2 regions of the Micromonospora mangrovi genome follow, and region 2 is predicted to be linked to the other one. Evidence: riboswitches for the same ligand, from Rfam matches in the RefSeq annotation. Region 2 holds a riboswitch; the other holds the start of a gene.
What was found. A riboswitch is a leader RNA that binds a small molecule or an ion and turns the genes downstream of it on or off. The one in region 2 is predicted to bind S-adenosylmethionine.
Positions count from the first base shown of each region.

Region 1 (11,345 bases), 3.2 Mb from region 2:
CCCACCGGCCGGCCGCTGGTCGTGCACGACCTGGGCAGCGGCACCGGCTCGATGGCCCGCTGGCTGGCCCCCCGACTGCCCGGCCCGCAGCGCTGGGTGCTGCACGACCGGGCCACCGACCTGCTGGACCGGGCGCTGGCCGACCCGCCGCACGACGCCGACGGCGGGAAGGTGACCGTGCAGACGCGGGGCTCGGACATCACCCGGCTGACCGCCGCCGACCTCGCCGACGCCGACCTGGTCACCGCGTCGGCACTGCTCGACATGCTCACCGCCGAGGAGGTCGACCGGGTGGCGGCGGCCTGCGCCGGGCGGCCCACGCTCTTCGTGCTGACCGTCGTCGGGCGGGTGGTGTTCGACCCCGCCGACCCGCTCGACGCCGAGCTGGCCGAGGCGTTCAACGCGCACCAGCGCCGTACCGTGGCCGGCCGGAGCCTGCTCGGCCCCGACGCCGTCGACGCCACGGTCACCGCGTTCCGCCGGCGCGGGGTGGACGTGACGCTCCGGTCCAGCCCGTGGCGGCTCGGCCCGGAGCAGGCCGCGCTGACCGCCGAGTGGCTGACCGGCTGGCTGGACGCGGCCGGCGAGCAGCGGCCGGAGCTGGTCGGGCCGGCCGGGGCGTACCGTCGGCGCCGGCTGGCGGAGGCGACCGGGGGACGGCTGCGGGTGGTGCTGGACCACACCGACCTGCTCGCCGGCGGGTGAACCGCTCGGCGGTGCGGCACGTGAGATCAGATGGACCCACAGCCAGGGAGGACCGCGTGGCACAGGCGACGCTCGCCGCACCCGCCGCACCCGCCGCACCCGTTGCACCGGCGGCCCGCTCCGGCTGGGCGGTGCTGCGCACCCTCGGCGGGCTCGGTGTGCTCGTCGCCCTCGTCTGGTGGGTCGGGGCCGGCCCGTTCCTGGCCGGGCTGCGGCTGATCGACGGGCCCGCGCTGGCCGCCGCGCTCGGCATCGGCCTGGTCACCACGGTCTGCAGTGCCTGGCGCTGGGCGCTGGTGGCCGACGGTCTCGGCGTGCGGCTGCCGCTGGGCACCGCGGTGGCGCACTGCTACCGGGCGGTGTTCCTCAACTCGACGCTCCCCGGTGGGGTGCTCGGCGACGTGCACCGCGCGGTGCGGCACGGCCGGGACGCCGGTGACGTCAGCCGGGGCATCCGCGCGGTGGTCTGGGAGCGTACCGCCGGTCAGGTCGTCCAGCTCGGCATCGCGCTGGTCGTCCTGCTCGCGCTGCCGTCCCCGGTCCGGCCGTACCTGCCGGCGGTGGTGGCGGTGCTGGTGGCCGTCGGGGTGGCGCTGGTCCTGCTGGCCCGGGTGGTGCCCACCTCGGGCGCGTCCCGGTGGGCGCGCGGGGCGCGTACCGCGCTGGCCGACGTGCGCGCCGGGCTGCTCGCCCGGCGCACCTGGTGCGGCGTGGTCGTCGCCTCGGCGGTGGTGGTGGCCGGGCACCTGGCCACCTTCGTGGTGGCGGCGCGCACCGCCGGCGCGGACGCGCCGCTGCACCGGCTGGTCCCGCTGACGCTGCTGGCCCTGCTGGCGATGGGACTGCCGGCCAACGTCGGTGGTTTCGGTCCGCGCGAGGGGGTGGCCGCGTGGTCGTTCGCCGCGGCGGGCCTCACCGCCGCGCAGGGCGTCGCCGCCGCCATGGTGTACGGCGCGCTGGTGCTCGTCTCCAGCCTGCCCGGCGCGGTGGTGCTGCTGTTGGGGCGCAGGCGTTCGGCGAGGTCGAGCGCCACGGCGTGAGCCCGCCTACGGTGGGTCGTGGGGGGTGCGTCGCCGGCCGGTCCGGGCGACGCCGGACAGAGGAGAACGATGGACGACACGCTGCCGGAGGCGACGGTCCGGACCCAGGTCACGGTCCCGCTGCGGTTCCCCGACGGCTACGCCACCAGCGCCCGGGTGTTCTCGTTCGAGGGCCTCGCCGACGGCCGCGAACACCTCGCGTTGGGGCTCGGGGACTGGGCCGGGACGGTCGAGCGGCAGGCCGCCGACGCCCCGCTGGTCCGCCCGCACAGCGAGTGCCTCACCGGTGACGTGTTCGGCAGCCAGCGGTGCGACTGCGGGCCGCAGCTGCGGGAGGCGGTGGAGCGGATCACCGAGGCCGGCGGGTTCCTGCTCTATCTGCGGCAGGAGGGCCGCGGCATCGGCCTGTACGCCAAGATCGACGCGTACGCCCTGCAGGACTCGGGGCTGGACACCTACGCGGCGAACCAGGCGCTGGGCCGGGGCGCCGACGAGCGGGACTACACGGTGGCCGCGCAGATGCTGGCCGCCCTGGGCGTCGCGCGGGTGGCCCTGCTCAGCAACAACCCGGACAAGGCCGCCCAGTTGGGCCGGCTCGGGGTGACGGTGGCCGACCGGGTGCCCACCGGGGTGCACCTCTCCCCGGCCAACGCCGGCTACCTGGCGACCAAGGCCACCCGCGGCGACCACGCCCTCGACCTGCCCTTCGTTCCGTGACCGACCGCCCGTACGTGCTGCTGAGCTGCGCGATGTCGATCGACGGCTACATCGACGACGCCTCGGCGGAGCGGCTGCTGCTCTCCAACGACGACGACCTGGACCGGGTCGACGCGGTCCGCGCCGGCTGCGACGCGATCCTGGTCGGCGCCGGCACCGTACGCCGGGACGACCCCCGCCTGCTGGTGCGCTCCGCGCGGCGCCGCGCCGACCGGGTGGCCCGGGGCCTGCCGCCGTCCCCGGTGAAGGTGACCGTCACCGGCACCGGCGACCTGGACCCGACCGCCCGGTTCTTCACCATGGGCGACGGGGAGAAGCTCGTCTACTCCCCGAGCGGGGCGGTGGAGAAGACCCGGGAACGCCTCGGTGACGCGGCCACCGTGGTCGACGGCGGTGAGCCGGTGACCCCGGCGACGGTCCTGGCCGACCTGGCCGCCCGGGGGGTCCGCCGGCTGATGGTGGAGGGCGGCGGCGCCGTCCACGTCCAGTTCCTCACCGCCGGCCTCGCCGACGAGCTGCACCTGGTGGTCGCGCCGTTCTTCGTCGGTGACGGCCGGGCGCCCCGGTTCGTGGTCGACGGCCGGTTCCCGTGGCATCCGGCCCGTCCGGCACGGGTGCTGGAGGTGCGCCGGATCGCCGACGTCGTGCTCACCCGGTACGCCCTCTCCGACCGCTGCGACGGGGACAGCCCCGACGAGGACGGGCCGGGGTAGGGCCGGTCAGACGGCCGGTAGGCCGAGCGCCGCGTCGACCCGGTCCAGTACCGCGACGTCGTCGCCGCCCACGCCGCGCAGCAGGTCGATGGCGGTCGCCCGGATCTGCCCCACGATCATGACGACCGGCAGCGGCGGGTCGGTGGCGAGCAGGTCGGCGCCGATGCGTACCGCCGCCAGGGCGGCCTCGTCGGCGCGGCCGACGTGCCGGTCGGCGTCGTCCCGGCCGGTCAGGTCGGTGGCCAGCGCCGCGCCGGCGGCCCGGACCGCCTCGGCGAGGGCGCGCAGCGCGTCGTCGAGCTGCGGCGGGGTGGCGGTGTGCAGCCGGGCCAGGGTCACCCCGTTGCGGGCCAGGACGCGGATGTTGCGGGCCGCGTAGTCGAGCTGCCGGGCGGTCGCCTCGACGTCCTCGACCTGCCCGAGGTGCCGCCGGCGGCGGACCCGCAGCCGCAGCGTCTCCCCGCACGCCTGCACGGCCTTCTGGAGCCGCTCCACGCAGCCGTCGACCTGCCGGGCCCGGTCCAACGCGGCGCGGGCCTGCTTCTCGTCGCAGTGGCCGAGCGCGTCGTTCACGCAGTCGATCAGGTCGGCGAGGTCCGCGAAGGTCTGCCGGGCCTCGGCGACCAGCGGGGCGATCGGGTCGCGGGCCGTGACGAGCTGGCTGGCGGCCAGCGCCACCGCGCCGCCGATCAGCGCGTCGACGAACCGGAACGGCATGAACTCGGCCTTCGGCGCGACCACCACCAGATAGAGCGCGGAGACGGTGGTCTGCATGACCAGCGTGCTGCTCGCCCCGGCCGCGACCGTGACGCCGAGGGTCAGCAGCAGCACGACCAGCATGGTCCCGACGCCCGGGCCGAGCGCCTCGATCATCAGTTCCGCGGTGAGCACCCCGGCGGCCACCCCGAGGATCAGCTCGACGGTCTGCCGCAGTCGCCGCCCACGGGACTCCCCGAGGACGATCAGCGCGGCGCTGGGCGCGAAGAACGGATCGGGGTGGCCGATCAGCTTCGCCGCCACCAGCCAGGCGACCGTCGCCGCCAGGGCCGCCTCGAGGACCGGCACCCACGCCTGTCGCAGCCGCCCGACGGCGGCCTTCACCCACCCCTGCACTGTCCGCACCCCTCCCAGGCGGACCGGCGCACCACCGGACCGACGTTTCCGGCCGGACCGGTTCCTACCCGCGGGGATGATCACCGTAACCGGACTCTTCGCGTAGCTGGCGAGCCGGCGGTCACACCGGGCGGGGGCGGGTCAGAGCACCTGGTCGAGGAAGCGGCGCAGCCGCGGGTGCTCGGGCGACCCGAAGACCGCCGCCGGCTCGCCCGCCTCCAGCACCACCCCGTGGTCCATGAAGGCCACCGTGTCGGCGACCTGGCGGGCGAAGCCCATCTCGTGCGTCACCACCACCATCGTCATGCCTCCGGCGGCCAGCTCGGTCAGCACCCCGAGGACCCCCTTGACCAGCTCCGGGTCGAGCGCCGAGGTGGGCTCGTCGAAGAGCATCACCTGTGGGCGCAGCGCCAGCGCCCGGGCGATCGCCACCCGCTGCTGCTGGCCGCCGGAGAGCTGCGCCGGCCGGGCGTCGGCCTTGCCGGCCAGCCCGACCAGCTCCAGCTGCTCCCGTGCGACGCGGACGGCCTCCTCCTCGGGGAGCTTCCTCAGCCGGCGCAGGGCGAGGGTGACGTTGCGCAGCACGGTCATGTGCGGGAAGAGGTTGAACTGCTGGAAGACCATGCCGATCCGCTGCCGCAGCGCGTCCGGGTCGTCGCGCAGCACGCTGCGACCGTCCAGCAGCACGTCCCCGCGGTCGGGTTCGATCAGCCGGTTCACCGTGCGCAGCAGGGTGGACTTGCCGGAGCCGGACGGACCGATCACGCAGGTCGTACCGCCCCGGGGCACGTCGAGGTCGACGCCGCGCAGCACCCGGTGGGCGCCGAAGGCCAGGTGCACGTCGCGGACGGCCAGGCCGACCGGGGCGGTGACGGTGCTCATCGGGTGTCCTTCCGTCCGGTGACCGGCAGCGGTTCGAGGTCGTCGTCGTCCGGCGGCGCCACGGCCCGGCCCTGGCGCAGCCGCCGGTCGATCGCGTTCACCAGGTGGGTCAGCGGGATGGTCAGCGCGAGATAGAAGAGCCCGGCCAGCAGCAGCGCCGACTCGTTGCCGGTGGTGGCGGCGTGATCCTGGCCGATCCGGAACAGCTCCCGCTGGCTGGCCACCAGGCCGAGGAAGTAGACCAGGCTGGAGTCCTTGATCAGGGCGATCAGCTGGTTCACCCAGGCCGGCAGGACCCGGCGTACGCCCTGCGGGACGACGACCAGCAGCATCGCCCGTCCCCAGGAGAAGCCGAGGGCGCGGGCGGCCTCCAACTGGGTGGCCTCCACGCTCTGGATACCGGCGCGGAAGATCTCGCCGAGGTAGGCGGCGGCGATCAGCGAGAGCGCCAGGACGCCCAGCGGGTAGGGGTCCGGTCCCCAGATCCGCATGCCGAGCGGCGCCAGACCGACCCCGATGAGCAGGATCGTCGCCGCCGCCGGCAGGCCGCGGAAGACGTCGGTGTAGACCCGGGCCGGCCACCGCAACCATCGGGTACGGGAGATGCCGGCGACCGCCAGCAGCAGGCCCGCCACGGAGCCGAGCAGGGCGGCGGAGACCGCCAGGATCAGCGTGTTGGGTAGGCCGACCGTCAGCATCTCCGGCAGTGCCTGCCGCATGGAGTCCCCGTCGAAGAAGGTCTCCCAGAGGGTGCTCAGTGGATCCATCCGCTCGTCTCCCGCCGCCCTGCGTCCGCTCGTGGTGTCCGTACCGTCAGGAGGTGGCCGACGCCGACGGCGCCGGGGTGGTCACCGTGCCGCTGCCGGGCGTGAAGTCCGCCGGGATCGGCCGGCCGGGGTAGTACTGCGCCTGCAGCCGCGTCCAGGTGCCGTCGGCGATGACCTCGTCGAGGCCCTTGTCGAGCGCCGCGCGCAGCTTGTCGTTCCCCTTGGCCACCGCGTACGCGGTCGGGGCGGGACTGAGCTGCTTCGCCGCCACGGTGATCTTGCCGGCGCTGTCCGCGGCGGACTTCTCGCCGATCTCGGCGGGGGCGATCCAGGCGTCGGCGGTGCCGGCCTTGAGCTGGTTCAGGGCGCCGTTGTAGTCCGGCACCCGCACCGGGTCGAGGCCCTTGCCGGTGGCGTAGTCGTCCTGCACGGTGCCCTGCACGACCACCACCCGCTTGCCGGCGAGCTGGTCGAAGCCGGTGATCGGCGAGCCGGCCGGCACGTCCAGGCCGAAGTAGCCGAAGTCGTAGCCGTTGCCGAAGTCGACGGTCTTCTTCCGCGCCTCGGTGATGGTGATCGAGGAGCTGCCCACGTCGAACTTGTGGTTGTTGACCTGGGACAGCAGCGCGGAGAAGTCGGTGCCGACGAACTCGACCTTCAGGCCCGCCTTGGCGGCGACCGCGACGAGCAGGTCGTTGTCGAAGCCGGTGAACTTCCCGTCCTTCAGGTACACGTTCGGCGGGGCGTCGGTGAGCGTGCCGGCGCGCAGCACGCCGGGCCGCAGCAGCCCGTACGGGTTGGCGGCCTCGCTGGTGGCGCCGTCGTCGCCGCAGGCGGTGAGGCCGGTCGCGGCGAGTACGGCGGCGGCGCCGAGCGCGGCGACGCGGGTCAGGGCAGGCAGGAATCGCACGAGGTTCTCCAGGGTCGAGCGGTGGCGTGGGCACACGCCACCGACGGCACCGCCCGAACGCCGGGCGTGCCGATGGGTGGATCGAGGAAGGAAGGGGTGGTGCGGCGCTCAGCGGGTGCGGCGACAGCCGGCGCTGCACACCCGCATCAGGTCGACGTGCCGGCGCTTGACCAGCGCGAAGCCGGTCGGGTGCGCGACGTGGTCGCCGGGCGGGGTGCGATGGTGAGCAGACATGGTTCCCTCGGGTCGGTGATGACCTGGGTTCCAGGCCACGCTTGCACCGACGTCCCGTCGGTGCCTGGTCCTCACCCGGGGCACCCCACCGCGGAGGAGGGTTGCCGGCCAGCGAGCCGGGGCTTGGCGCTGGCGCTCATGACCTGCCGAGAAGGCTAGCAGCAGGGCCGCCCGGGGCGTCCAGTCGTTATGACCACCCTCACGTACGGCCCCTTACCGCCCCGGCTCAGGGCCGGCGGACCGCCGTCGGGGTGGCCTCGCTCAGCTCGCGTACCGGGCGGTGCCCGTCGGGGCGGGCCGGCATGATCGGCGCGTCCCGGCCGGTGCCGTGCCGCCCGTCGGCCCGTCCGCCGGTGGTCGACTTCTGCTCGTGGTAGTCCTGCTCGACGTTGACCGTCCACACGTCGTGCCCGGCGGCGTGCGCGATGTTCTCCGCGGTCAGCATCGCGGTGAGCATCGAGTGGTCCTGGTTGTTGTAGCGGTGCATGCCGTTGCGCCCCACCGGGTGCACGTTCGGTACCTCACGGGCCAGCCAGTCCCGGATCACGTCCACGTTGTGCTGGTAGCGCTCGTCGTACACCGGGTAGGCCTTGGGCATCCGCACGACGTGGCCGGCCTCCACGCAGCCGGGCCGGACCAGGCCGAGCCGCTCCAGCTCCGCGGTGCCGAGGGCGATCAGGTCCGCGTCCGGCGTACGCCACATCTCGTCGTCCTCGAAGACGAAGTACTCCAGCCCCAGGCAGGTGCGCCCGTCCTTGACCAGGTACGGCGACCAGGAGCCGAAGTTCTGGATCCGCCCCACCTTCGCCGCCGGGTCGTGCACGTAGATCCAGTTGTCGGGGAAGGAGAACTCCTCGGGGACGACCAGCGCGACGGTGAGGAAGTCCCGGTAGCGCAGGTCGTCGGCGGCGGCCCGCACCCGCTCCGGCGCGGCCGGGCGCATCGCGTGGACCAGGGCGGAGATCGGCATCGAGGAGATCACGTGGTCGGCCGGCTCGGTGCGCTCGCCGTCCGCGTCGACCACCGTCACGCCGGTGGCCCGCCGCGTCGCCGGGTCCCGGTGCACGGCGGTCACCCACGCGCCGGTACGCACCGACCCGCCGCGCTTCTCCACCTGCTCGGTGCAGCGCTCCCACATCATCCCGGGACCGAACTTCGGGTACTGGAACTCCTCGATCAGGCTGGTCACGTCCTTGCGGTTGCGGCGGGGGAGCAGGGCGCCGAGCACCGCCTTCGACAGCGACAGGTTCTTGATCCGCTGGGCGGCCCAGTCGGCCTGCAACTGGTCGGCCGGCATCCCCCAGACCTTCTCGGTGTAGGTCTTGAAGAACTTCGAGTACAGCCGCCAGCCGAACCGGGCCGACACCCAGCCCTCGAAGTGCGACTGGTCCTTCGGCGGGCGCAGCCGGGCCCGCCCGTACGAGCCGACGCAGCGCAGCGCCTCCACGACGCCCAGGTTGCGCAGCGCGTTGCCGGCGTTGAGCGGGTAGTCGTAGAGCGCGCCCTGGTAGTAGATCCGGCTCATCCGGGGCCGCAGCAGGAAGTCCTCGTCGGGCAGGATCTCGTGCCAGAACGCCTCGACCCGGGACACCTTGGTGAAGAACCGGTGCCCGCCGATGTCGAACCGCCAGCCGTCGCGTACCACCGTGCGGCTGATCCCGCCCACCACGTCGTCGGACTCGAACACCCGGACCGGCTCGCCGTGCCGGAGCAGTTCGTAGGCAGCGGTCAGGCCCGCCGGCCCCGCCCCGATGACCACGGTGCCGTTCTTCTCGCTCATGCTCCCCGAGCCCCCCGCCAGCCGGCTGTTCGTTGCGGCAGCGCCCTTACCCGGCCTGCGCCCGAACTCACGTACCCGTGCCGGGGGATTGTCGCCGGTCGCCGAACCGCCCGCCGTCCCGAGGTGTCAACCCGGCACCAACGGGGATGCCGGTCCGGTTCGCGGCCCGGCGCCGCGCGGGGGCGACCGGTGGGGGATCGGATGACGGACGGGCGGCGGGCGGGCCCCGCCACCGCACCGCGGCGCACCGGACCGGGCGGGTGGCCGGCCGTGGGCCGGCGGGCGTGGTCCCGGCTGGCCGACCGGGTGCCCGAGCCGTGGGGGTTCGTGCTGGCCGTCTTCGTCGGCACGAAGCTGGTGCTGAGCCTGGTCGGGGTGCTCGCGTTGAGCGCCTGGGACCAGGTGCCCGGGGCGCCCCCGGCGGACGACGCGATGATGCGCACCCAGCAGCACGCCGTCTCGTCGCACCGGTGGGTCTCGCTCTGGTTCGCCTGGGACTCGTTCCTCTACGACCACCTGGCCCGGCTGCCGCTGGACCAGCCGTGGCGGGACTTCGGCTTCCCGCTGCTCTACCCGTTCCTGGCCCGGCCGGTCGCGCTGCTGCTCGGCGGGCACACCGCGTGGGCCCTGCTGGTGGTCGCCAACGTCGCGTTCCTGTTCCAGCTCTACTACGCCCACCGGCTCGGCGCCCGGCTGCTCGGCGCCGACCCGGCTGCGGGCCAGGGTGACGACCCGGTGGCGGGTCGGCGGTTCGTCCGCTACCTGGTGCTGCTGCCGACCGCGTTCCTGTTCCAGGCGGCGCTGACCGAGTCGCTCTTCCTCTGCCTGGCGCTGGCCGCCTTCTGGTACGCCGAGCAGCGCCGCTGGCTGCTGGTCGGGATCGTCGGCTACTTCCTGGCGTTGAGTCGCTCGGTCGGCTTCGTGGTGGTCGTCCCGCTCGCCCTGGTGCTGCTGCGCCAGCACGGCTGGCGGCTCGACCCGCGGACGCTGCTGCGCTGTGTGCGTACCGGCTGGCCGCTGCTGCTCGTCCCGGCCGGCTGGTGGACCTTCATGGCGTTCTGTCGCTGGCGCAGTGGCGACTGGTACGCCTACAAGCACGCCCAGGAGAAGGGCTGGGGGATCACCGTGCAGAACCCGCTCGGCGTGGCGTGGGGGGCGCTGACCGGGCCGAACAGCGCCAACGCGCTGCGGGTGTGGTGCGCGGTCGCGGTGCTGCTGGTCGCCCTGGTCGGCCTGCGCCGGGCCGAGCTGCCCTACCTGGTCTACACGGTGATCGTGGTGCTGGTGCCGCTGTCGATGGGGCCGCCGGTCCACAAGAGCCTGCTGCGCTATCTGCTCGCGGCGTTCCCGGTCGGTCTGGTGCTGGCCCGCTGGGCCGGGCGGGCCGCCCTCGACAGTTGGCTGACCGCGGGGCTGGCGCTGCTGCAGGGCGCGCTCTTCGTGGTCTGGCTGACCTACTGGACGCACTTCATCATCTGAGCGCCGGTGGCGCAGTTCGCCGCGCTGCGCGAGCACCTGCCGGCGGGCTGAACACCGGCGTCGGGGTTTCAGGCCGCCGGGGTGGGGGAGTCCCACCCACGCACGTCTTCCGACGGAGGTGGCTCGCATGGTGAACAGAACTCGTCCTGGCGCGCCGGGGGGCGCCGCGTCCCCCGTACGACGTGCCGCCCAGGCGGTCGGCATCGTCTTCCTGGTGATCGGCGTCCTCGGCTTCATCCCGGGCATCACCAGCAACTACGGCACCATGCAGTTCGCCGGGCACACCTCGGACGCGAAGCTGCTGGGCCTGTTCCAGGTGTCGGTCCTGCACAACATCGTGCACCTGCTCTTCGGCGTCGCCGGGGTGCTGATGGCCCGGACGGTGTCCGGCGCGCGGACGTTCCTGGTCGGCGGCGGGGCGATCTACCTGGTGCTCTGGCTCTACGGCCTGATCGTCGGCCACAACAGCGGGGCCAACTTCATCCCGGTCAACGGGGCGGACAACTGGCTGCACCTGCTGCTCGGCATCGGCATGATCGCGCTGGGCCTGGCGCTCACCCGCCGGCCGGCGGACCGCCGCTGACCCGTCCGCGTCCACCGCGTATCCGGCGCCGCGACCCGTCCGGTCGCGGCGCCGTCGTGTGCGCGGGGCTTGCTATGCAACTCGTTGCATAGCAAGATGCTCGGCATGTCGCTGGAGCACGCCATTCTGGTCTCGCTGCTGGAGCGGCCGGCGTCCGGCTACGAGCTGGCCCGGCGCTTCGACCGCTCGATCGGCCGCTTCTGGACCGCCACCCACCAGCAGATCTACCGGGTGCTCAAGCGGATGGAGACCGACGCCTGGATCACCGCGCAGGAGGTCGGCCAGGACGGCCTGCCGGACAAGAAGGTCTGGTCGGCCGCCCCCGCCGGCCGGGCCGCGCTGATCAGCTGGCTGCGTGCCCCGGTGCAGCCCGAGGCGGTCCGGCACGAGCTGGCCGTCAAGATCCGCGGTGCCGCGTTCGA
Region 1 covers NZ_CP159342.1:2,606,062-2,617,406, reverse strand. Annotated here, with positions in the region: gene ABUL08_RS11730 (class I SAM-dependent methyltransferase) at 1-705, shown strand, start outside; gene ABUL08_RS11725 (lysylphosphatidylglycerol synthase transmembrane domain-containing protein) at 837-1,745, shown strand; gene ABUL08_RS11720 (GTP cyclohydrolase II) at 1,815-2,462, shown strand; gene ABUL08_RS11715 (RibD family protein) at 2,459-3,175, shown strand; gene ABUL08_RS11710 (FUSC family protein) at 3,182-4,288, opposite strand; gene ABUL08_RS11705 (amino acid ABC transporter ATP-binding protein) at 4,430-5,170, opposite strand; gene ABUL08_RS11700 (amino acid ABC transporter permease) at 5,167-5,937, opposite strand; gene ABUL08_RS11695 (ABC transporter substrate-binding protein) at 5,984-6,847, opposite strand; gene ABUL08_RS11690 (putative leader peptide) at 6,956-7,081, opposite strand; SAM riboswitch class IV at 7,114-7,225, opposite strand; gene ABUL08_RS11685 (NAD(P)/FAD-dependent oxidoreductase) at 7,308-8,861, opposite strand; gene ABUL08_RS11680 (hypothetical protein) at 9,132-10,340, shown strand; gene ABUL08_RS11675 (DUF4383 domain-containing protein) at 10,468-10,923, shown strand; gene ABUL08_RS11670 (PadR family transcriptional regulator) at 11,029-11,345, shown strand, end outside.
Region 1: linked by a shared signal. The riboswitch ahead of ABUL08_RS11690 (putative leader peptide) and the one ahead of ABUL08_RS26350 (aminotransferase class V-fold PLP-dependent enzyme) in region 2 are both predicted to bind S-adenosylmethionine.

Region 2 (11,345 bases):
GGCTGCGGGAGAACAAGGAGGAGCTGAATGCGCTCTCCGAGGCGATCGAGGGCGCCAAGGAGACCATCACCATCTCGCCGGCCCGCTGGCACCGGCGCAGCGAACTCACCCACTACGCCGAGGCCGCCGAGCCGATCGACCGGGCGATGCGCAACAGCGGCACCCTGATCCGCCGCTCGGTCACGATGATCGAGGACGAGGAGCCGATCCCCGAGCCGATGCCCGACGCCGTCGCGCACCTCGCCGAGTCTGTACGCCTGCTCCGGCACGAGTTCGCCGCCGGGGAGGAGCCGGAGCAGGCCCGGGAGCGCTGCCTGCGCGCGGTCAGCGAGGCCGGTCGGGCGTACGCCATGGGGGTGGGCTTCTCCGGCAGCGTGGTGATCGCCCAGGTGCGGACCACCGCCAGTGACCTGATGGTCGCCTCCGGAGTCGACCAGGACGAGGCGAACCGGCTGGTCCGGCAGGCGTTCGGCGACCACGAGCAGCAGCGCACCGGTCCCGCCGAGGCCGCCCCCGCCCCGAAGCCCCCGACCGCCCCACCGCTCGGCTGAGCGCCGGCCGGGTCACCAGTCCCGCAGCGCGGCGAGCAGGCGGTCGACGTCGGCGACGGTGCTGCCCAGGCCGATGCTCGCCCGCAGCGCGGTGGGCGGCAGGTCCCGCCGGCCGCTGCGCGCGGCGGCCTCGGTGAGCAGCCGCCGGGCCAGCGGGTGGGCGCAGAACAGCCCGTCCCGCAGCCCGATCCGGTGCTCGGCGGCGAGCCGGGCGGCCACCTCGGCGGAGTCCCGGCCGGCGACCACGAACGAGACGATGCCCACCCGGGGTGCGTCGGGGCCGAAGGTCCGCAGCTCCACGACGTGCGGCAGGGCCGCCAGCCCGTCCCGCAGCCGGGTCAGCAGCGCCTGCTCGCGGGCGTGCAGCGCGGGCCGGTCCGCCTCGGTGAGCGCCGCGCAGACCGCCGCCAGGGCCACCGCGCCGAGCAGGTTGGGCGTGCCCGCCTCGTGCCGGGCCGGGCCGGTGCTCCACCGCACCTCGTGGGTGCCCGCGCCGACGTGGCTGGTCGCCCCGCCGCCGATCAGGTACGGCGGTGCCGCGTCCAACCAGTCGCCGCGCCCCACCAGGACGCCCGCGCCGAACGGCGCGTACAGCTTGTGGCCGGAGAGCGCCAGGTAGTCCACGTCCAGCGCGGTGAGGTCCACCGGGACGTGCGGGGCGAGCTGGGCGGCGTCCACCACGATCCGGGCGGCGTGCCGGTGCGCCACCCGGGCCAGCTCGGCCACCGGCCAGCGTTCCCCGGTCACGTTGCTCGCCCCGGTCACCGCGACCAGCACCGGCGGGCCGGCGGGGGTCGGGGCGGGTCGGCCGGCGGGCACCCGGCGCAGCTCGCCGAGGGCGGCGTCCAGCGCGCGTACCGCCTCGGCCGGGCTGGCCGGCACCGGCAGCCGGACCGAGCCGCGCGGCCAGGGCAGCAGGTTGGCGTGGTGCTCACCGGCGAAGGTGACGACCGTGGTGCCGGCCGGGAGCGCCCGGGCCAGCAGGTTCAGCGCGTCGGTGGTGTTGCGGGTGAAGACCACGTGGTCGCCGGCCCGCGCGCCGACGAAGTCGCCGACCGTCTGCCGGGCCCGCTCGTAGGCGAGCGTGCAGCGCCGCGACAGCGCGCCGGCGCCGCGGTGCACGCTGGCGTACCAGGGCAGCAGCTCGGCCACCGCGTCGGCTGCGGCTCGCGCGCAGGGTGCGCTGGCCGCGTGATCCAGGTTGATCTCACCCGGCACGCCGAGCACGGCGAGTGGGTCGGTCCCGGCCGGGGCCGGGAGGACGGGCGTCGGGGGTACGAGGGTGACGGTCACGCCAGCTGCCTCCAGGGTCCTGGGGACCCCGGGGTGTGGGCACCGGGACGGGGTCCGCGCTTGCCCAGCACGTTGTTCGGGCTGGGCCCGGTCATCACCCGGGGCACCCCACCGCGAACTCGACGAGGGTTGCCGGCCAGCAAGCCGGGGCTTCGCGCTGGCACTCGTGACCTGCCCGGCAGCTTAGCGGTCGGAATGCGGCCGGACCAGTGGGCCCGAGGTGACTACGCTGACCGCATGGCCGACACCCCGCCCGGCGGAGCCCTGCCGCCGCCGACCGCGCCCGCCGTTCCGCCCGCCGGCGCGCCGGCCCCCCGGATGCCGCTGCGCCGGCTCGGCTGGCGGCGGTTCCTGGCGCTGGCCGCGGTCGTCCTGGTGATCGCCGCCGGGGCGGTCTTCATGGTGTGGACGCTCGGCGAGAACCTCGGCGCCGAGGCGCTGCTGATCGGCGTGGTCGCGGCGATCCTGCCGGTCCCGGTGCTGGTCGCCTGTTTCCTCTGGCTCGACCGATACGAGCCGGAGCCGCTGAAATACCTGATCTTCTGCTTCGCCTGGGGTGCCTTCGTCGCCACCGCGGTCTCGCTCAACGTCAACGAGTTCTTCGCCGGGCAGTTCAAGCACTGGGGCCTGCCGACCGCGCTGACCGCCGTGCTGGTCGCCCCGTTCATCGAGGAGCTGACCAAGGCGCTCGGGCCGATCCTGCTGCTGGTGTTCCGCCGCCGCGAGTGGTCCGGGGTCACCGACGGCCTGGTCTACTGCGGGCTCTCGGCGGTCGGCTTCGCGATGGTGGAGAACATCCTCTACCTGGGCGGCTACGGCTACCGGGTCGGCGTCGAGGAGTACGGCCCGGCGACCGGCGCGCGTCAGGTGATCGCCATCTTCATCGTCCGGATCCTGCTCTTCGGCTTCGCCCACCCGCTCTTCACCTCGATGACCGGGGTGGGGCTCGGGATCAGCGCCCGGGCGGCGGACCGGCGGCTGCGGATCCTCGCCCCGATCGCCGGCCTGCTGCTGGCGATGATGCTGCACGGCACCTGGAACCTGCTGCCCTCGCTGGCGGCGTCGACCGGCCAGCCGCTGATCGCGCTCTACGGCTACATCGGCGTGATGGTGCCGATCTTCTTCGGCATGGTCGGGCTGGCGGTCTGGCTGCGCGCCTGGGAGGGGCGGCTCACCGAGCGCACCCTGCCGGACTACGTCCGCGCCGGCTGGCTCACCCCGCCGGAGGTGGCGGCGCTGGGCAGTCTCGGCCGGCGGCACGCGGCCCGGACCTGGGCCCGTCGGGTGGCCGGCGACGGTGGGGTGAAGGCGATGCGCGGCTACCAGTTCGCGGCGACCCGGCTGGCGTTGCTGCGGGACGGGATGCGCCGAGGGCTGGACCGCAAGCCTGCCGACCGGGACCGGACCGCGCGGGAGGAGCGGGAGCTGCTGGACGCGATCGCCGCGTACCGGGCGTTCTTCGTGGGTCGGGATCCGCAGGCGCCGGTCGGGGTCTGGGACGGCAACCGCTACCACCTGCGCTTCCCGGACGGGTCGCAGCGGGCCGTGGAGGCGCCCGACGAGCCGGTGGTGCCGATCCCGGTGGTGCTCGCCCCGCCGCCGCCCCCGGCCTGGCCGGCCGGCTACGGCCCGCCCGGCTGGTACGGCCCGCGCCCGGCCGCACCCTGGCCGCCGGGCGCCTGACCCGCCGGTGGCGGGCCCGGCTCAGGTCATCAGGCCGGTGAGGAAGTCGCCGAGGCCCTGGGCCATGGCCATCAGCAGCCCGCCGATCGCCTTGAACAGCTGCGCCGCGCCGTCCGGCCGGAACGCCATGAAGTAGATCAGGAACGCGACGCTTCCCCAGGTCAGCAGCTTCTTGACGAATACCGGCATGGTCCCTCCCCAGGGCGCGCTGGAGATGCCTGGCTTCCCGCCGGGCAGCAGCGCAAACGGCGGGGAGCTACAGGTAGAGGCCGGTGGAACCGGTCTCCACGCGTTCGGCGGCCACCGCGTGCACGTCGCGCTCGCGCAGCAGGACGTACGCCTTGCCGTGCAGTTCGACCTCGGAGCGCTCGTCGGGGTCGAAGAGCACCCGGTCACCGACGACGACGGCGCGGACGTGCGGGCCGACCCCGACGGCGGTCGCCCAGGCCAGGCGCTTGCCCACGGCCGCGGTGGCCGGGATGACGATGCCGGCGGTGGAGCGGCGCTCGCCCTCGCTGCCCTCCAACCGCACCAGTACGCGGTCGTGCAGCATGCGGATCGGCAGGCCGGAGTCGAGGTTCTGGTCGGCGGTCACGCCGGAGACGGTACCCCGTCGCCCGGGGCGGACCGGCCGGTGGTTACGCGATGGCGCCCCTGGGCAATGTGGCGGAACCGCCCTACGGTGAGGCGGTCCGACGTATCCTGGCTCCCCGTCTTTCTCGGTGGGCCGGTTCTGTTGCAGGAGGTGCGCTTGAGCCGCTTCGAGCGGGTACGCGGACGGCTCCGCCGCGCGTACGAGTCCGGACGCGAGTCGGTGCGGGCGGACCGGCGGGACGTCAACGACGCGCCCGACGAGCCCCGGGTGGCCTCGCCGGCCACGCCGGGCCCGGTGGCGCCCACCTCGGCGACCGTGGTCGGCGTGGAGCAGCCGGCCGCGCTGCACACCTCCACCGCCAGCCGGGACGACGCGGACGTGCCGCACGCCCTGCGGATCGGCGCGGCCTGGTCGTGGCGGCTGATCGTGATCGGGGTGGTGACCTGGTCGCTGATCCGGATCATCGGCACCATCCGCATCGTGATCATCCCGCTGGCGGTCGCGCTGCTGTTGTCGGCGCTGCTCGCCCCGGCGGTCGGCTGGCTGCTCAAGGCCCGCTTCCCCCGGTCGCTGGCGACCGGGGTGGTGCTGGTCGGTGGCCTGGCCGCGGTGATCGGCACGCTGACCCTGGTGGTCAACGAGTTCATCGCCGGTGTGCCGCAGTTGAGCGACAAGTCGTCCGAGGGGGTCCGGCAGATCCAGAACTGGCTCAAGACCGGTCCGCTGCACCTGTCGGACAGCCAGCTCAACCGCTACATCGACGAGGCGCAGGGCTGGATCAACGGCAACACCTCGAAGTTCACCAGCGGGGCCCTCTCCACCGCCGCCACCCTGGCCGAGGTGCTCACCGGCACCATCCTGGTGCTCTTCGCGACGTTCTTCTTCCTCCGGGACGGCAACCGGATCTGGCGCTTCCTGGTCCGGCTGCTGCCGGTGGCCGCGCGCTGGAAGGTGGACGACGCGGGCCGGGCGTCCTGGTCGACGCTGGGCGCGTACGTCCGGGCGACCGTGCTGGTCGCGTTCATCGACGCGGTCGGCATCGGCATCTTCCTGGTCATCTTCGACATCCCGTTCGCCTTCCCGCTGGCCGCGCTGGTCTTCCTGGGCGCGTTCATCCCGATCGTCGGGGCGGCCCTGTCCGGTGTCGTGGCGGTGCTGGTGGCGCTGGTCGACAGCGGCCCGGTGACCGCGTTGATCATCCTGGGCGTGGTGATCGGCGTGCAGCAGGTCGAGGGGCACCTGCTCCAGCCGCTGATCATGGGCCGGGCGGTGGCCATCCACCCGCTCGCGGTGATCATCGGGATCGCCGCCGGGGTGGTCCTCGCCGGGATCGCCGGTGCGCTGGTCGCGGTGCCGCTGATCGCGGTGCTCAACACCGCCGTTCGCCGGCTCGCCGCGCGGACCGTGCCGGACACCCCGCCGGACGCGGTGGTGGTCGCCTCCCAGGCGCCCTGACCGATCGACCGTTCCTGACGCCCGCGTCTCCCCGGTGGGGGCGCGGGCGTCAGCTCTTGGCCAGCCGCTCCAGCGCGCCGCGCGCCACGTCCGCGCGGGTGGTGTACCAGAACGGGGGCAGCGAGCGGCGCAGGAAGGGGCCGTAGCCGCGGGCGGTCTCCAGCCGGGAGTCGAGCACCGCGACCACGCCCCGGTCACCGGTGGCCCGGATCAGCCGCCCCACGCCCTGGGCCAGCCGCACGGCGGCGATCGGCACGCTGACCGCCGCGAAGCCCGAGCCGCCGCCGGCGTCGACGGCCGCCGCCCGGGCCGCCGCGAGCGGTTCGTCGGGGCGGGGGAACGGCAGCCGGTCGATCACCACGAGCTGGCAGGCGTCGCCGGGGACGTCCACCCCCTGCCAGAGCGACATCACCCCGAACAGGCAGCTCTCCCGCTCCTCGCGGAACCGGCGGACCAGCAGCGGCAGTGCCTCCTCGCCCTGCAACAGCACCGGCAGGTCGGTCCGCGCGCGGACCAGCTCGGCGGCCTGCTGCGCGGCCCGCCGCGAGGAGAAGAGCCCGAGGGTACGCCCACCGAGCGCCCCGACCAGCGCCAGCAGTTCCTCACCGGCCGCCTCGGGCAGCCCGGAGACGCTGGGCCGGGGCAGGTGCGCGGCGACGTAGAGGATGCCCTGCCGGGCGTAGTCGAACGGTGAGCCGACGTCGAGCGACCGCCAGCCCGGCCCGGAGGTGGCCGGGACGGTGCCGGTGGCGGCGGCGCTGCCGGGAGCGACGGCCACCGGGGCGGCGGCGGTGTCGCCGCGCGCCGTGCTGGCGGCGAGAGCGGCGGCGGCCGGGGTCGGCGGGGTGGGTGTCGGCGCGTCCAGCCCGAGGGCGCGGGCCACCGTGTCGAACCGGCCGCCCAGCGCCAGGGTGGCCGAGGTGGCCACCACGGTGCGCTCGTCGTAGAGGTGGGTGGCGAGGGTGCCGGCGACCGACAGCGGGGCCACCACCAGGGCGCGCCGGCTGCCGTTGTCGGGCTTCTCCACCCAGGCGACGTCGTGGTCGCCCTCTTCCAGCAGCCGCTGCGCGGTGGTGGAGAGTTCGTCGAGCGCCGCCTTGGCCTGCTGCTTGCGGACCGGGTCGGGGTCGTCGGCCTTGACGTCGCCGATCGCCTCCAGCGCCGCCCGGGTCGCCGCGTCGAGCAGCGTGCACGCCTCGCGCAGCGGGCCGGGCAGGCCGGCGGTGAGCCGCCCGGCCGGGGCCTCCGCCAGCCCGACCGCGAGGGCGTCACCGGCCTCGGTGAGCCGGTCGGCGACCTCCGGCCGCAGCAGCGGGCGGGCCCGACGGGTGTACCGGTCGATCAGCTCGGGCACCAGCTCGGCCTGGGCGGCCGAGGAGACCCGGTCGGCCAGTTCGTGCGCCTCGTCGACGATGAGCAGCTTGTGCGGCGGCACGATGTGCCGGCCGGCGAGCATGTCCACCGCGAGCAGGCTGTGGTTGGTGACCACCACGTCGGCCTCGCGGGCGCGGGCGCGGGACGCCTCGGCGAAGCACTCGGCCCCGAACGGGCAGCGGGCCGCGCCGACGCACTCCCGGGCCGGCATCGACACCAGCCGCCAGGCCTGGTCGTCCACGCCCGGGTCCAGCTCGTCCCGGTCGCCGGTGTCGGTCTTCTCCGCCCAGTCCCGCAGCCGCTGGATCTGCTTGCCCATCCGGCCGGCCTCGCCGAGCCACTTCGTGCCGCCGGCCGGGCGGGCGGGGGCGTCGAAGAGGGTGTCCTCCGGCTCGTCCTCGGTCGAGTTGTCCAGCCGGGCCAGGCAGAGGTAGTGGTGGCGCCCCTTCAGCACGGCGAAGGTGGGGCGTCGGCCGAGCACCGGCTCCACCGCGTCGGCGAGCCGGGGCAGGTCGTGCTCGACCAGCTGGGACTGCAACGCCAGCGTCGCCGTGGAGACCACCACCGGGCCGTCCACGGTCAACGCCGGGGCCAGGTAGGCCAGCGACTTGCCGGTGCCGGTGCCGGCCTGGACCAGCAGGTGCTCCCGGTCGGCGATGCTTCTGCCGATCGCCTCGGCCATCTGCTGCTGGCCCGGCCGGGCCGCCCCGCCGGGCACCGCGCCGACGGCCGCGGCGAGCAGGTCGAGCCCGCTCGGCCGGTTGCCCCGACCCTTCCGGGGGACGGTGGAACCGGTGGCGGCGCGGGGCGGAGTCACCGTGCGACGGTACCCGGCACCGCCGACACCGGCCGCGCCGATCCGCCGCGTGGCGTGGTCGCGGTGGCGGGTCGCGTCCGGTTACGGGCCGATCGCGGCGCGTGGGCGGAATCGGTTATGGTGCCAGTCATGCCGAGCGATGTGGTCCGCGTGATCTACCGCAAGTACGACGGCAGCGCGCACCGCGACTACCCGGCCCGCCGGCTCACCGAGGACGACCTCGGCGTCTGGCTCGGCGTGCCGGCCGGCACCGAGTCGGTCTATCACGGCCGGCCGTCGGTCGAGCAGATCCCGTTCGTCCTGCTGGTGCCGCACCACGCCTGGTGGACCGGCATGTTCAACCCCCCGCCCCGGACCAGCGAGGTCTACTGCGACATCGCCACCCCGGCCCGCTGGGAGGGGGAGGACACCGTCCACCTGGTCGACCTCGACCTGGACGTGGTGCGCCGCCGGGCCACCGGGCTGGTCGAGCTGCGCGACGAGGACGAGTTCGCCGAGCACCGGGAACGCTTCGGCTACCCCGACGACCTGGTGGTCGAGGCGGAGGCGGCGGCCCGGTGGCTGCTCGGCGCGCTCGGCGACGGGACCGAGCCGTTCGCCACCTCGTACCGGAAGTGGCTGGCCCTGGTGGTCTAGGCCGCCGGGCGGGGCGGCCAGGCGTCGTCCGGCCCGAACGGCGGCAGCCCGGCCAGCTTCTCCGGGTTGAGCTGGTGGAACACGCCGGTGATCCGCCCGTCGTGCACGGCGTAGGCGGCGACCATCCGCAGGAGTCGACCGTCCCGGTGGACGGTCTCCGACTGCCAGCCGATGGCGCCGTCGACCAGCACCGGTCGGGCCCGCAGCCGGCCGCCGCGCCGGTCGACCTGACGGAACAGACCGAGGATGAACCGGGCCACCTTGTCGGCGCCCACCACCGGCCGCCGGCCCGCCGGGAAGTGCCCGCCGCTGTCGCCGATCAGCACCACGTCCGGGGCGAGCACCCGGACCAGCCGGTCCAGCTCGCCGGACTCGACGGCGGCGGCGAACGCGGCGAAGACCCGCTGCTGCTCGGCCAGGTCGGCGGTGTGCCGGGGCACGTCCGGCGCGGTGACCGCGCGGCGGCCCCGGGAGGCGAGCTGCCGGGCCGCGGCGGCGGTGGTGCCGAGCACCTCGGCGACCGTGGCGAACGGCACGGCGAAGACGTCGTGCAGGACGAAGGCGACCCGCTGCTCGGGCGTGAGCCGCTCCAGGACCACCACCAGGGCGGTGCCGAGCTGGTCGGCCCGGACCGCCCGTTCGGCCGGGTCGGGGGCGAAGCCGTCGGCCGCCGGCAGCTCACGCACCATCGGCTCCGGCAGCCACTGCCCGGGGTACGTCTCCCGGCGTACCCGGACGGAGCGGAGCACGTCGAGGCAGATCCGCGAGCAGGTGGTGGTGAGCCAGCCGCGCAGCTGGCGGACCTGGGCGCGGGCGGCCGGGTCGGCGAGCGCGGTGGCGTACCGCAGCCAGGTCTCCTGCACGGCGTCCTCGGCCTCGCTCCGGCTGCCCAGCATCCGGTACGCGACGGCCGTCAGGTGCCCCCGCTCCGCCTCGAACCCGGCCTCGAATTCCGTCGCCAGCTCTCCCACCACGCTCTCCCCTCCCCGCGGGCCGCATTCTGCCCTTCCCCTGGACGCGGCACCGCCCCGGAACGTGACAGCCGGCCGCCACGGGAGGCGAACGGCGGCGGGGTGGGTGAGGATCGAGGGATGAGCGGAGTCGATGAGTCGGGGGTCGTGCCGCCGGAGGGCGGTTCGATCCGGGAGTTGCTGCGGGTCGCGCCGACCGGCGGGACGGTCGAGCTGGGCGCGATCGATCCGCGTTCCACGCCGGGGCTGCCGGGGGCGGCCGGCCACGGGAAGCAGCGCAAGGCGTGGGCGCGGGAGCAGGTGGCGCTGGTCGGCGCCGAGCTGGGCCGGCAGCAGGAGATGCTCTACGCCGCCGCGAAGGGCGCGGCCGGCCCGGAGGCCCCGACGGGTGCCCCGACGGCCGCCGACGCCCACCTCGACGGCGACCGGCCGCGCCGGCTGCTGCTGGTGCTCCAGGCGATGGACTGCGGCGGCAAGGACGGCACGATCCGGCGGGTGGCGGGCGCGATGAACCCGCTGGGCCTGCACATCCGCTCGTTCGGGCCGCCGACCGAGGAGGAGCTGCGGCACGACTTCCTGTGGCGGATCCGGCGCGCCCTGCCGCCGCCCGGCTACGTCGGCGTCTTCAACCGATCGCACTACGAGGACGTGCTGGTGGCCCGGGTCGAGTCGCTGGTCGACGAGGCCACCTGGCGCGCCCGGTACGACGAGATCGACGCCTTCGAGCGGGAGCTGACCGAGAGCCAGGTCACCGTGGTCAAGGTGATGCTGCACATCTCGTACGCGGAGCAGGGCGAGCGGCTGATGGAGCGGCTCACCGACCCGCACAAGTACTGGAAGTACAACCCGAGCGACCTGGACTCCCGAGCCCGGTGGGACGACTACCAGGCCGCGTACGCGGAGGCCCTGGGCCGGTGTGACTCGGACGCCGCGCCGTGGTTCGTGGTCCCGGCGGACCGGAAGTGGTACCGGGACTGGGCGGTGGCCCACCTGCTGCGGGAGACGTTCGACGGGCTGAATCTCGGGTATCCGGCCGCCGGTTTCGACGTTGCGCGGGAGCGCCGGCGGTTGCGAGGTGGGTCCAACGGGCAAGGTGAACAGCAGGTGAACGACCGGTGAATGCGGTCTGACCAGGGGTGGGCCGGAGAATTCGCGGTTCCACCGGGTCCCTAGCATGCCCTTCAGCAGGCGCCCCCGGCGTCCGCGACCCTTCCACCCGACACGACGAGGTCCGTGCTGTGAAGTTTTCCTTCCGTCCCACCGAGGGCGCCTTCTACGAGCTCTTCACCAGGGCCGCGCAGAACCTGGTGCGGGGTACCGAGCTCCTCAACGAGCTGGGCCTGCCGGATGTCGACGTGCAGTCGGTCAGCGAGCGGCTCACCGAGGTCGAGCACGACAGCGACCAGATCACCCACGAGCTGTACAAGAAGATCAACTCTACCTTCATCACCCCGTTCGACCGGGAGGACATCTACCGTCTGGGCTCGCTGCTCGACGACGTGATGGACCACCTGGAGGCGGTCGGCAACCTGCTCTACCTGTACGGCCTGACCAAGCTCCCGTCGCTGCCGCGCGAGCTGCACGAGCTGGTCAACGTGCTGGACCAGCAGGCCAAGCTGACCGCCGAGGCGATGCCCCGGCTGAAGTCGATGAAGGATCTCGAGGACTACTGGATCGAGTGCAACCGGCTGGAGAACGACGGCGACCAGGCGTACCGGATGCTGCTGGTCCGCCTCTTCTCCGGCGAGTACGACGCGCTCACCGTGCTGAAGATGAAGGAGGTCGCCGACGAGCTGGAGGCCGCCTGCGACGCCTTCGAGCACGTGGCGAACACCGTCGAGACCATCACGGTCAAGGAGTCCTGATCCCGTGAGTCCCGAACTCATCGCCGTACTGGCGGTGATCGTGGCCGCCATGGCGTTCGACTACACGAACGGCTTCCATGACGCGGCGAACGCGATCGCCACCAG
Region 2 covers NZ_CP159342.1:5,825,583-5,836,927, forward strand. Annotated here, with positions in the region: gene ABUL08_RS26345 (FUSC family protein) at 1-551, shown strand, start outside; gene ABUL08_RS26350 (aminotransferase class V-fold PLP-dependent enzyme) at 564-1,844, opposite strand; SAM riboswitch class IV at 1,896-2,016, opposite strand; gene ABUL08_RS26355 (PrsW family intramembrane metalloprotease) at 2,040-3,527, shown strand; gene ABUL08_RS26360 (hypothetical protein) at 3,549-3,716, opposite strand; gene ABUL08_RS26365 (GroES family chaperonin) at 3,784-4,122, opposite strand; gene ABUL08_RS26370 (AI-2E family transporter) at 4,279-5,577, shown strand; gene ABUL08_RS26375 (ATP-dependent DNA helicase) at 5,627-7,768, opposite strand; gene ABUL08_RS26380 (DUF402 domain-containing protein) at 7,898-8,404, shown strand; gene sigJ (RNA polymerase sigma factor SigJ) at 8,401-9,378, opposite strand; gene ABUL08_RS26390 (PPK2 family polyphosphate kinase) at 9,496-10,494, shown strand; gene ABUL08_RS26395 (DUF47 domain-containing protein) at 10,614-11,240, shown strand; gene ABUL08_RS26400 (inorganic phosphate transporter) at 11,245-11,345, shown strand, end outside.